DNA from 4 places in the Mesobacillus sp. ABV4_180 genome. Region 2 is predicted to be linked to each of the others. Evidence: riboswitches for the same ligand, from Rfam matches in the RefSeq annotation. Region 2 holds a riboswitch; each other region holds the start of a gene.

What was found. A riboswitch is a leader RNA that binds a small molecule or an ion and turns the genes downstream of it on or off. The one in region 2 is predicted to bind S-adenosylmethionine.
Region 1: it holds a riboswitch for S-adenosylmethionine, as region 2 does, so the genes downstream of both, mtnW (2,3-diketo-5-methylthiopentyl-1-phosphate enolase) here and metK (methionine adenosyltransferase) in region 2, are expected to answer to the same signal.
Region 3: it holds a riboswitch for S-adenosylmethionine, as region 2 does, so the genes downstream of both, ACXAEA_RS04520 (O-acetylhomoserine aminocarboxypropyltransferase/cysteine synthase family protein) here and metK (methionine adenosyltransferase) in region 2, are expected to answer to the same signal.
Region 4: it holds a riboswitch for S-adenosylmethionine, as region 2 does, so the genes downstream of both, ACXAEA_RS12300 (methionine biosynthesis PLP-dependent protein) here and metK (methionine adenosyltransferase) in region 2, are expected to answer to the same signal.

The regions. Positions count from the first base shown of each region.
Region 1 covers NZ_JBSWTJ010000001.1:3,259,878-3,262,897, reverse strand. The annotation lists gene ACXAEA_RS16765 (aminotransferase class I/II-fold pyridoxal phosphate-dependent enzyme) at 1-1,095, shown strand, start outside; SAM riboswitch class I at 1,158-1,266, shown strand; gene mtnW (2,3-diketo-5-methylthiopentyl-1-phosphate enolase) at 1,365-2,588, shown strand; gene ACXAEA_RS16755 (2-hydroxy-3-keto-5-methylthiopentenyl-1-phosphate phosphatase) at 2,585-3,020, shown strand, end outside.
Region 2 covers NZ_JBSWTJ010000001.1:1,197,786-1,200,805, forward strand. The annotation lists gene pckA (phosphoenolpyruvate carboxykinase (ATP)) at 1-881, opposite strand, end outside; SAM riboswitch class I at 1,596-1,735, shown strand; gene metK (methionine adenosyltransferase) at 2,022-3,020, shown strand, end outside.
Region 3 covers NZ_JBSWTJ010000001.1:926,007-929,026, forward strand. The annotation lists gene ACXAEA_RS04500 (hypothetical protein) at 13-195, opposite strand; gene ACXAEA_RS04505 (toprim domain-containing protein) at 390-746, shown strand; gene ACXAEA_RS04510 (thioredoxin family protein) at 753-1,064, shown strand; gene ACXAEA_RS04515 (SCP2 sterol-binding domain-containing protein) at 1,250-1,591, shown strand; SAM riboswitch class I at 1,680-1,783, shown strand; gene ACXAEA_RS04520 (O-acetylhomoserine aminocarboxypropyltransferase/cysteine synthase family protein) at 1,867-3,020, shown strand, end outside.
Region 4 covers NZ_JBSWTJ010000001.1:2,409,796-2,412,815, reverse strand. The annotation lists gene metC (cystathionine beta-lyase) at 1-710, opposite strand, end outside; gene ACXAEA_RS12300 (methionine biosynthesis PLP-dependent protein) at 703-1,821, opposite strand; SAM riboswitch class I at 1,976-2,085, opposite strand; gene ACXAEA_RS12295 (M4 family metallopeptidase) at 2,271-3,020, opposite strand, start outside.

The DNA of each region.
Region 1 (3,020 bases), 2.1 Mb from region 2:
ATCATTAATCTTGGCCAGGGGAACCCTGACCAGCCGACCCCGGGACATATTGTTGAAAAATTGAAGAAAGCAGCGGAAAATCCCATTAACCATAGGTACTCACCATTCAGGGGAATTCGCTCCTTAAAAGAAGCGGCAGCAGAGTTTTACAAAAGGGAGTATGGGGTCGACCTTGACCCTGAAGAGGAAATCGCAATCCTTTTTGGAGGCAAGGCAGGTCTCGTTGAGATTCCCCAATGCCTTCTGAATCCAGGGGACACTATTCTTGTCCCTGACCCAGGCTACCCGGATTACTGGTCAGGTGTAGAACTTGCAAGGGCGAAAATGGTAACGATGCCGCTGCGGGAAAAGAAGGGCTTCCTGCCCGATTACAGTGAGCTTGGTGAAAAGGTCCTATCGGAAGCAAAGCTGATGTTTCTTAACTACCCAAACAATCCTACGGGTGCCGTAGCAGACAAGGATTTTTTTGATGAAACGATCGAACTTGCCAGGAAAAATGAAATCTGTATTGTCCATGACTTTGCATATGGAGGCATTGGTTTTGACGGACAGCGTCCATACAGCTTTTTGCAATCAGACGGCGCGAAGGATGTCGGAATCGAGATCTATACTTTATCTAAAACGTATAATATGGCCGGCTGGCGTGTTGGTTTTGCAGCAGGAAATAAGAGTGTCATTGCGGCAATCAACCTGCTTCAGGATCATATGTATGTCAGTTTGTTTGGTGCAGTCCAAGAAGCAGCAGCTGAAGCATTGCTAGGGCCACAGGACTGTGTTGCCGAACTGAATGATTTATATGAATCCAGAAGGAATGTTTTAATTGAGGGGCTGACAAAAATCGGCTGGAGCGTTACTGCTCCGAAAGGATCTTTTTTCGCGTGGCTAAAGGTTCCCGAACCATTTACATCCGTTGTATTTGCTGACTTCTTGCTGGAAAAAGCGCATATTGCTGTGGCGCCTGGCGTTGGATTTGGAGAGTTCGGCGAAGGCTTTGTAAGGGTAGGATTGCTGACTTCAGAACAGAGATTGCAGGAAGCTGTCAGTCGAATTGAAAGCTTAGGAATTTTCAAAAAAATTGTTGACATTAATTTATGAACCTGACATAATCCTAATTAATAAATTTACTTTAACCAATTAAATAACTTGATTAAATTATTTTCTTATCAAGAGCAGGCGGAGGGACGAGCCCGATGAAGCCCGGCAACCGACCCAGCAATTATGCTGGGCACGGTGCTAATTCTTGCAGCGAAAGCTGAAAGATAAGAAGAGTTTAGTGTATTTTCTAACCTCTTCTTTTCGAAGAGGTTTTTTTTATGCCTCAACCCTTGTTGAATAAGTTTTAGTTTTGGAAAGGATTGATCTACTTGAGTGAAATTACAGCAACTTATATAGTCCATGACGCTAAGCATAATCCAGAAAAAAAAGCAGAGGGAATTGCACTTGGATTGACAGTGGGATCTTGGACAGACTTGCCTGAGCTGGACCAAAAACAGCTGAAAAAGCATAAAGGGAGAGTCGTTTCTGTTGAAGGAACAGGTCTCGATGAAAATTCAGAAACAGTCGCAATCATTAAGATTGCTTATCCAGCAATCAATTTTTCGCCTGACCTGCCGGCAATTCTCACAACGGTATTTGGCAAGTTATCTCTTGATGGCAAGGTGAAATTAGTAGATCTTGATTTTGGGGACGAACTGAAAAAAGCTTTTCCAGGTCCGCGTTTTGGAATTGAAGGAATTCGAACGAAGCTAGGTGTTCACCACCGTCCTTTATTGATGAGCATTTTCAAAGGGGTAATCGGCCGCGATTTGGATTTCCTGTTGGAACAACTAAAGGAACAGAGCCTGGGAGGAGTCGATCTGATCAAGGATGATGAAATCCTGTTTGAGAATGAGCTTACTCCTTTTGAGAAGAGGATCGCTTTAGGGAAAAAGGTTCTCGATGATGTCTATGAAACTACTGGACACAGAACATTATATGCTGCCAACCTGACAGGAAGGACCACGCAGCTGAGGGACAAAGCAAGGAAAGCGTCAGAGCTGGGAGCGGATGCACTGCTGTTCAATGTTTTTGCCTACGGATTGGATGTGCTGCAGGAACTGAGAGAAGATGATGAAATCAGTATCCCGATTATGGCACATCCTGCAGTAAGTGGTGCATTGACTTCAGCACAGGAATATGGTTTCTCGCATTCTTTATTGCTAGGCAAACTTGTACGCTACGCTGGAGCAGATTTTTCTCTCTTCCCATCCCCATATGGAAGTGTCGCACTTGAGAAGCAGCAGGCGTTGTCCATTGCCGAGTCACTGACTGTTGTGGATCAATTCAAAAGAGCCTTCCCGGTGCCTTCCGCGGGTATCCATCCTGGAATGGTCCCTTTGCTGGTTAAAGATTTTGGAGTGGATTCCATTATCAATGCTGGAGGCGGTGTCCACGGGCATCCTGGTGGAGCCCAGGGCGGCGGAAAAGCCTTCAGGCAGGCAATCGACACGGTGCTTCAAGGAAAAACGCTTGAAGAAGGAGCGCAGGAGCATGAAGAATTGAAAATCGCGCTTGACCTGTGGGGATCGGTTGAGGCGGTGGCAAAGTGAGCCATCCAGTGATTTTCTGTGACTTTGACGGAACAGTGACCGAAAAGGACAACATTATTGCAATCATGAACAGATTTGGTCCTGAGGGCTGGGACGAACTGAAAGAAGGAGTGCTGAATCGCACCATTTCTATCAGGGAAGGAGTAGGGAAAATGTTTTCCCTCCTTCCTGTCAGCCTGAAGGAAGAAATCATTGAGTTTGCTGTGGAAAATGCAAGGATCCGCCCAGGTTTTCAGGATTTCCTCGATTTCGCGAAAGAGGAGGGCATACCGGTTTACATCGTTAGCGGAGGAATTGACTTTTTCCTTGACCCTATCATAAAACAATTCGGACCGATTACAGGCATTTACTGCAACGGTTCTGATTTTTCCAGAGAAATGATAACAATCGAGTGGCCGAACAGCTGCGATCATCACTGTGCAAATGATTGCG
Region 2 (3,020 bases):
ACAGAACCGAAGCGAATCGCATCATAGATTTGCGGTTCTTTTTCCTTGGACAAGTTGATGCACTTTGCATAGCAGCCGCCTTCGATGTTGAACACACCATTTGCTGACCAGCCATGCTCGTCATCACCAATCAAGCGGCGGTTCGTATCAGCCGATAAAGTTGTCTTGCCAGTTCCAGAAAGTCCGAAGAACAATGCTACATCGCCTTCGCGACCTACGTTTGCAGAGCAGTGCATAGAAAGAATGCCGTTCTCAGGCAGAATGTAATTCATGACGGAGAAAATCGATTTCTTCATTTCACCAGCATACTCAGTTCCGCCAATCAACACGACGCGCTGTTCGAAAGAAACGATGATGAATGTCTCGGAATTTGTGCCATCGATCTTAGGGTCAGCCTTGAAAGTCGGAGCAGAGATTACCGTGAATTCGGATTCATGTCCAAGAAGCTCTTCCTCGTTCGGGCGGATGAACAATTGATGAGCGAACAGGTTGTGCCATGCATACTCATTGATGACCTGGATTGGAAGTCGGTATTTCTTGTCAGCACCTGCGAAGCCCTTGAATACAAAAACTTCCTCTTTTTCTTTTAGGAAATTCAGGACTTTATTATAAAGCTTTGTGAAAGATTCCTCAGAAATAGGCTGGTTGACGGATCCCCAGTCAATTTTATCTTTTACGGCTTCTTCTTCAACAATGAATTTATCCTTGGGTGAACGGCCAGTATATTTTCCAGTTGTTGCTCTGACTGCGCCAGTTGAAGTCAGTACTCCTTCGTTGCGGTTCAGTACTTTTTCAACAAGCTGGGGAACAGATAGCTGTACCTGTATATTGCTTCCTTTTAATAAAGCTGAAAGTTCGTTTGATATTCCTACAACATTCATCGGAGAATACCTTCCTTTTTTATAGATTCAAAATTCATATCAACTTTGAGAAATGTCCAGCTCCAGCGCCTAGCCCCTCGAGACGCTTGTCTAGCTGCGGCTCCTAACTCCTCGAGACGCTTCGGTCCTGCCAATGAAGTCAAAGAGCGACTTCACTGTCAGGCCCTCCAGCGCTTGTCGGAGTTGGCAGTCGCCTCCGCTTTTCGAATTGTCTAGTGTTGCCTCCTAGAAACTCCGAAACTTCAACTCCGCCCGCAGAAGCAAAAAGCGCTTCTTTGTCGGAGTCTCCAGTTTCTTCGTTCTGGACAGTCGGCTATACTTTTCGATTTCGGTCCGCCCAATGAAGTCAAAGAGCGACTTCACCGGTCGGCCCTCCAGCGCTTGTCGGGGCTGACCAAGGCGCTTCCGCATTTCTTGCAAGTTTAATATTTTGTAAGTGTTTACATCTCGGATAATAGTATAACACATTAGTTTAATTAGTCTATACTAATGAATTAAAAAAATAACCTTTTACCTATGTACTAACATAGTTTTAAATCTTTTACAAACAATCATCATTATTTATGCAAAAAAGGAATTTACTTCAATATAAATGGGAAAAAATCTATGAAAACATTCTTAGGAAAAAACTTTCAACAACAATCGACAAAAACAACGAGAAAATGATTGACATGTAATTATAGGTTCGTTATGATTTTGATTTGAACGGATACTCTCTTATCCCGAGCTGGTGGAGGGACAGGCCCAATGAAACCCAGCAACCTGCAAACGAGAAAAACAGCTGTTTTACTGCTGACATTTTCCGGGCAAAGGTGCTAACCTGACGCAAGGGAATTGCCCTTGAACGATAAGAGCGAAAGGCGCGGATTGAAGCAAAACCTTTCCTCATGAATTGGAGAGGTTTTTTATATTGCTTTTTTCCGTTCACAGCTGGTAAAAAAACAGCTGGACTGCCTTCTTTGGTGTCATTGCTCCCATGGGTAAGATTAGGAAATGATCATTCAGCATGAATCTAAATCATTTTTTTCTAATAAAAACTCAGCGTTTATTTCATACTACATAGGGAATGAGTACCGTATCAAACCGAGGTTTGTATTGGGACAGCCTCGATCTATTTTTATAAATGAGGGAGGAAATCAGATGTCAACAAAACGTCGTTTGTTCACTTCTGAATCAGTAACTGAAGGCCATCCGGATAAGATTTGTGACCAGATCTCTGACGCAATCTTGGATGCAATCCTTGCAAAGGATGCTAACGCTCGTGTTGCTGCTGAAACATCAGTTACTACAGGCCTTGTACTTGTTGCAGGGGAAATCACTACATCTACATACGTAGATATTCCGAAAATCGTTCGTGAAACAGTTAAGGAGATTGGCTATACTCGTGCCAAGTACGGTTTTGACTCTGAAACTTGTGCAGTTTTGACTTCTATTGACGAGCAGTCTGCTGATATCGCAATGGGTGTTGACCAGGCTCTTGAAGCACGTGAAGGCCAAATGTCTGATGATGAAATCGAAGCTATCGGCGCTGGTGACCAGGGCTTGATGTTCGGTTTTGCCTGCAACGAAACGAAAGAGCTTATGCCTCTTCCGATTTCTTTGGCACACAAGCTTTCACGCCGCCTGACTGAAGTGCGCAAGGAAGAAATCCTTCCATACCTTCGTCCAGACGGTAAAACTCAGGTAACGGTAGAATACGATGAGAACGACAAGCCAATCCGCATCGATACAATCGTTATTTCAACTCAGCACCATCCAGAGGTTTCACTTGAGCAAATCCAGCGCAACCTTAAAGAACATGTCATCAATCCTGTTGTACCAAAAGAATTGATCGACGAGAACACAAAATACTTCATCAACCCAACAGGCCGTTTCGTAATCGGCGGACCACAGGGTGATGCTGGTCTGACTGGCCGCAAAATCATCGTTGATACTTACGGCGGATATGCTCGTCACGGCGGCGGCGCATTCTCTGGTAAGGATCCTACTAAAGTTGACCGTTCAGCTGCATATGCTGCACGTTACGTTGCGAAGAACATCGTAGCTGCTGGCCTTGCTGAAAAAGTTGAAGTTCAGCTTGCATACGCAATCGGCGTTGCCCGTCCGGTATCTATTTCAATCGATACTTTCGGAACAGGC
Region 3 (3,020 bases), 270 kb from region 2:
AATTACATTTGGTTATCTTAATCCAGCTTCAGCGCGTAGCCCCTCGAGAAGTTGTCTAGTTTCGCCTCCTAGAAACTCCGAAACTTCAACTCCGCCGGCAGAAGCAATAAGCGCTTCTTTGTCGGAGTTTCCAGTTTCTGCGTTTCTGGACAGTCGGCTATACTTTTCGATTTCGGTCCGCTCAGGTGAAGTCAAAGAACGACTTCACCGGTCGGCCCTCCAGCGCTTGTCGGGGCTGACCAAGGCGCTTGCGCTTTCTTATATGCTAGTCTTAATTTTTGCATTCTAATTCAAAAACAGTGACAATAGAAATATGTACATACCAGCACAATTTATTTAATAATGTTTATAATGTTGTAAAGCAATTATTATCTGGTGCATAGGTGGTTATGGCGATGGACGAAAATCACAAGGTGATCATAGTGGAAGGCTCGTCAGACAAGAAGAAAGTGCAAGCCGTGCTAAAAGAATCTGTTGAAATCATCTGTACAAATGGGACGATTGGTGTTTCGAAACTCGATGAACTAATTGATTCCCTTTTTGATAAAGATGTATATATCCTTGTGGATGCGGATGCATCCGGTGAAAAACTGCGAAAGCAATTTAAACGGGAATTTCCCGAAGCCAACCATCTCTACATTGATAAAATGTACAGGGAAGTTGCAACGGCACCGGAAAACCATCTAGCTACAGTTTTAATTGGAGCAAATATCGATGTTCATACAGAGTACTTAGAAAAAGGATGACTGTAGATGAAAGATTGGACAAAGGCCCAATTGGAAGCTTTCTTAGCAGAAGGGGAAACAGGGTATCTTTATTTTTACACGCCAATGTGCGGAACCTGCCAGGTAGCAAGTAAGATGCTATCGGTGATCGAGCAGTTGCTTCCTGAAATGCCTTCGGGAAAGGCCGATTTAAATTACCTGCCTGATATGGCAGAGCGATTTGAAATTGAAAGTGTTCCATGCCTTATTGTTTTAAATAAGGGAGAGGTGCAGGAGAAAATCTATGCCTTCCAATCCGTCCCGTATCTTTTTGACAAGCTTAAAAGGTTAACAGTCTAAAGGATCAGCTTGATTTCTTTTGACATATTTCTCGGGAAATGAAGGACAATGCCGAAAAACAATTGGCATTGTCTTTTTGTGTATTTCTACTTGCGAAAACCGCATATTATGAACTATTTGTCGAAGGATTTATAGAGGTCTTTCCCCTGCTTTCAAGGAATATGTAAGACAGGGAGTTGATCGGTATGTACGAACGAATCGAAGAGTTTATGAATGAAATCCACACGAAGAAGCATATGATGGAATTAGTCAAAAAACTGGACCTTTGTTTGAAAATCGAGGCTGAAACAGGTGATTTCCACCTTGTTTTTAAAGACGGGAATGTCACATTTGCAGATGGATGTGACAAACAGACTGATATTCAGGCAACAATCTCGGGGAAGCATGAATTCCTGATTCAATTATTAGATGGCGAAATCAAACTCCGCCAAGGGGTGCGATTAAATTACTTTTATTTAAATTGTCCATTTCGATCCCAGTTGCTTATCGAATCAATCTTCTACCTTGCAAGGCCGATACCTGTATAAAATTTTATCAGAAAAATCAAAATAATATTTGACCAGTGATCTGCTGCGTGCTATTATCACTTTAACGCAAAAAAACTCCAATTGAATATTCTTATCCAGAGAGGCGGAGGGACTGGCCCAATGATGCCCGGCAACCGGTTGTGAAACACGGTGCCAATTCCAGCAGAGTGTATGGCTCTGAAAAGATAAGGAGAGATGATAAATGAACCTCTTCTTTAAGAAGAGGTTTTTTTGTATCAGCTTTCCGTAATTATTTTTTGAATGGAGAGATGAAAATGGCGAATGAACAAAAGAACTACAAAATTGAAACTATTGGGGTTCATGGAGGACAGTCACCGGACCCAGTTACTGGTGCCAGGGCGTTGCCTATTTATTCGAGCAATGCATTTCAATTTGAGAACACAGACCATGCAGCGGATTTATTTGCTTTGAAAGAGTCAGGTTATATTTACTCAAGGATACATAACCCGACTGTGACAGCTCTTGAGGAAAAAGTTGCCCTCCTTGAGGGGGGAGTTGGAGCCCTTGCGCTTTCAAGCGGCATGGCTGCCATCACACTGTCGATTCTCAATGTTGCGCATGCTGGTGATGAGGTCGTTGCAGCTTCCAACCTTTATGGTGGAACCTATAATTTATTTGCTGTTACACTGCCAAAATACGGCATAAAGGTTCATTTTGTTGATCCTGAAAACCCGGAAAACTTTAGGAAAGCCATTACTCCTGACACAAAAGCTGTCTTCGCGGAAACAATCGGGAACCCTAGTTTAAGGGTTTTGGATATCGAGGCTGTCGCTGACATCGCCCATGAAGCCGGCGTTCCGCTGATTATAGATAACACGTTTGCAACTCCATTTCTATGCCGTCCGATCGAACATGGAGCGGACATTGTCATCCATTCCGCAACGAAATGGCTGTTAGGCAATGGTACCGTCCTTGGCGGCATCATTGTGGATGGAGGTAAATTTGATTGGAAGTCTCCTAAATTCCCGGGTTTCAACGAACCTGATGGAAGTTATCATAATATCGTGTATAGCGAAGCCATTGGAGCTGCTGCATACATTGTAAAGGCCAGGGTCCAGCTTCTCCGTGATCTCGGGCCATCTATTAGCCCTCAGAGTGCTTTCCAATTCAATCTGGGAATTGAGACATTGCATGTCCGCATGAAGGAGCATGTCGCAAATACCCAAAAAGTCGTGGACTATCTCGAGTCGCATCCTGCGGTTACCTGGGTCTCTTACCCTGGCCATGATTCTCATCCTGATAAAGAGCTTGCTGAACGGTACCTGCCAAAAGGGGCTGGAGCCGTAGTCGTTTTTGGAATAGAAGGAGGAAGAAAGGCAGGTGCGACGCTGATCAATTCTGTGAAATTGTGGTCCCACCTCGCGAATGTTGGCGATGCAAAGAGCCTGATTATCCATCCGGCAAGCAC
Region 4 (3,020 bases), 1.2 Mb from region 2:
TGGACGCCAAGGATAGCTCCAAAGGAATTTTGCAGGGAATAAAGCCTTGTTGCCAAATCTTGATCCTTTGCCACCGCCAGACCAGCAACAGTATCGCTATGCCCTGACAAGAATTTAGTCGCGCTGTGAAGGACAAGGTCGGCTCCCAGCTCAAGTGGTCTTTGCAGATACGGTGTCATGAAGGTATTATCTACAAAAGTCAACGCGCCTTGTTCCTTTGCGATCCTGCTGATCGTTTGGATGTCGGTTATCTTCAGTAAAGGATTAGAAGGTGTTTCTACATACAATAAAGCAGTGTTTGGCTGGATCGCTTGTTTTACTGTTTCGATGTCTGTCATGTCCACAAAAGTATGCTCTATGCCAAATCGGTTCAAAACCTGGGTAACCATGCGGAAGGTGCCACCATAAACATCTTCTGATATAACAACATGGTCTCCCTTTGATAGAAGCAAAAATGCGGTAGAAATAGCTGCCATGCCGGAGGAAAACGCAAAACCCCGGCAACCGCCCTCAAGGTCAGCGATGATATCCTCCAATGCTTCCCTGGTGGGGTTCAGGCTGCGGCTGTAATCATATTTTCCAAACGTATTTGGAGATTCCTGATGAAATGTGGAGGCATGCTGGATTGGAACACTGACTCCTCCTGTTGCAGGATCCACTTTATGCCTGTTATGAAGGAGTTGGGTTTCAAAGGTATAAGAATCACTCATACACATTTGCCTCCTTTCCTGCATGTTGAAAAGCATGTTCCAAATCATCAATTAAATCTTCAGTATTCTCAATTCCAACCGAGAAGCGAAGAAGCCGGTCACAAACTCCTGTCTGTTCGCGGATTTCTGCAGGGATATCTGCATGTGTCTGGGTAGCAGGGTAGGTGATAAAGCTTTCAACACCGCCCAGACTTTCAGCAAAGGTGATAAGAGACAGGCTTTGTAAAAATGGATTGACCATTGAAGGGGACTTAATCCTGAATGAAATCATTCCGCCTTTGCCTGGGTAGAGTACATCCTTTACAGCACTATGATTTTGAAGATAATCGACCAATTTGATTGCATTTCGCTCATGACGCTCCATTCTTAATGACAATGTTTTCATGCCCCTGATCAAAAGCCAGGAATCAAATGGACTTAGAACAGCACCACCACCATTATGGTGGAGGAATAACGCTTCACAAATGTCATTTCCCTTTGCAACAATTAGGCCTGCTAGCACATCATTATGGCCGCCAAGATATTTAGTAGCGCTGTGAATAACAATATCTGCTCCTAATGACAATGGTTTTTGCAGCAGGGGAGTATAAAAGGTGTTATCAACAATCAACAATAGTCCATTAGTACTTGCGATCCTAGCAATAGCCTCAATGTCTGCCTGTTCCATCAATGGATTTGTCGGTGTTTCGACAAAGAGCGCTTTCGTCTTAGGCGTGATGGCGGCTTCAATTGAATTCAAATCACCCATGTCTACATATGTACTATTCAAACCCCATTTTTTAAACCCTTGCCCGAGAAGGCGGTAAGTACCTCCATATAAATCATTTGAGACAATCCATTCATCACCATGCTGGAATAATGAAAGAATCGTCCAAATTGCGGCCATGCCTGAACTGCAGGCGAATCCGCGATCGCCTTCCTCAAGATCAGCGATTGCTTTCTCAAGAACTTCCCTTGTTGGGTTACCTGTACGAATATAATCATATCCGCTTGATTGACCAATACCTTCATGACGGTATGCAGTAGTTAAATAAATGGGGGTATTCACAGCCCCGGTTGCAGATTCACTTCTGTTTCCAAGCTGAGCCAGTTTCGTATCGATTTTTGTCATTGTTTTCACTCCCGGTTGATAAATTATATTTCTCTTAATCAAGAAAATCTTGAGGATAAGCTTTAGAATTATAAGGAAATCTTCCTTGAGCAGAGTGAAAAAAAAACAAAAAAGCCTTCTTTAAGAAGAAGACTTTAATACGAAATAGCCATTCTTCTTATCTGCCAAGTTAGAAAACTTGCTGGAATTAGCACCTTTTCAACAAATGGTTGAAGGTTGCTGAAGCTTCTCAGGGCCAGAACCCTCAGCTTCTCTTGATAAGAAATATTAAATTTTCAAAAAATTAAATTTCTCTAAATATTACATGTGATTGTTGGATATGTCAATCACTTTATTAAAGGAATAAAGTTCAAATTAAGCAGCAGTATAGACTTAAGAAAATGGATGGTACAGAAATAGAAGGGTGGCTCCATTCCCTAATAGAGCCACCCTTCTAAAATCGGAAACTATTAATTTACACCTACAGCATCAAATGCTTTGCCTACTGCTGTTGCTTCTGCAGAAGTTGCCCCATACAAGTCTTTAGCGGCTTGTACCAATCCTGCTCTTGCCTGGCTAAAGTTCGTAGAAGATGTAAAATACACTGTGTTTGCACGGTAGAAAATTGCACCCATTTTTTCATTGCCGATTCCTGGGACCGTCACTCCATAATGTGTTCCGCCCTGGCTCAGAAGGTACGCAGCTTTATTGATGATTCCGCTGTTAATGTGAACGCCGCCATTGTCGGAAGTTCCTGTATATCGAACAGAATAGTGGTCAGGATCGCCGTATTTAGTCGGATCGCTCATTGAACGAAGGGCATCACCAGCTTTGTTAGGTGTATAGATGTCTTCACCGATTTCAAAATCAGGGTTGTTATTATCATGGAATTCGGCAAGTGTTCCGAAGATATCAGAAATCGCTTCGTTCAATGCTCCTGATTCATACTGGTAAACAAGGTCTGAACTGAAATCTGTTACCGCGTGGGTAAGCTCGTGAGCAACAACATCAAGGCTTCCTGAAAGAGGGATGAATGTAGCACCATCGCCATCGCCATAAACCATTTGCTGTCCATTCCAGAACGCGTTGTTGTAATTTCTTCCATAATGTACAGTTGATTTCAACGCTGCACCATTATTGTCATATGAATTGCGGTTAAAGACGTTTTTGTAGTAGTCATATGTCAGACCTGCATAGTAATGAGCGTCAACCGCTGCACC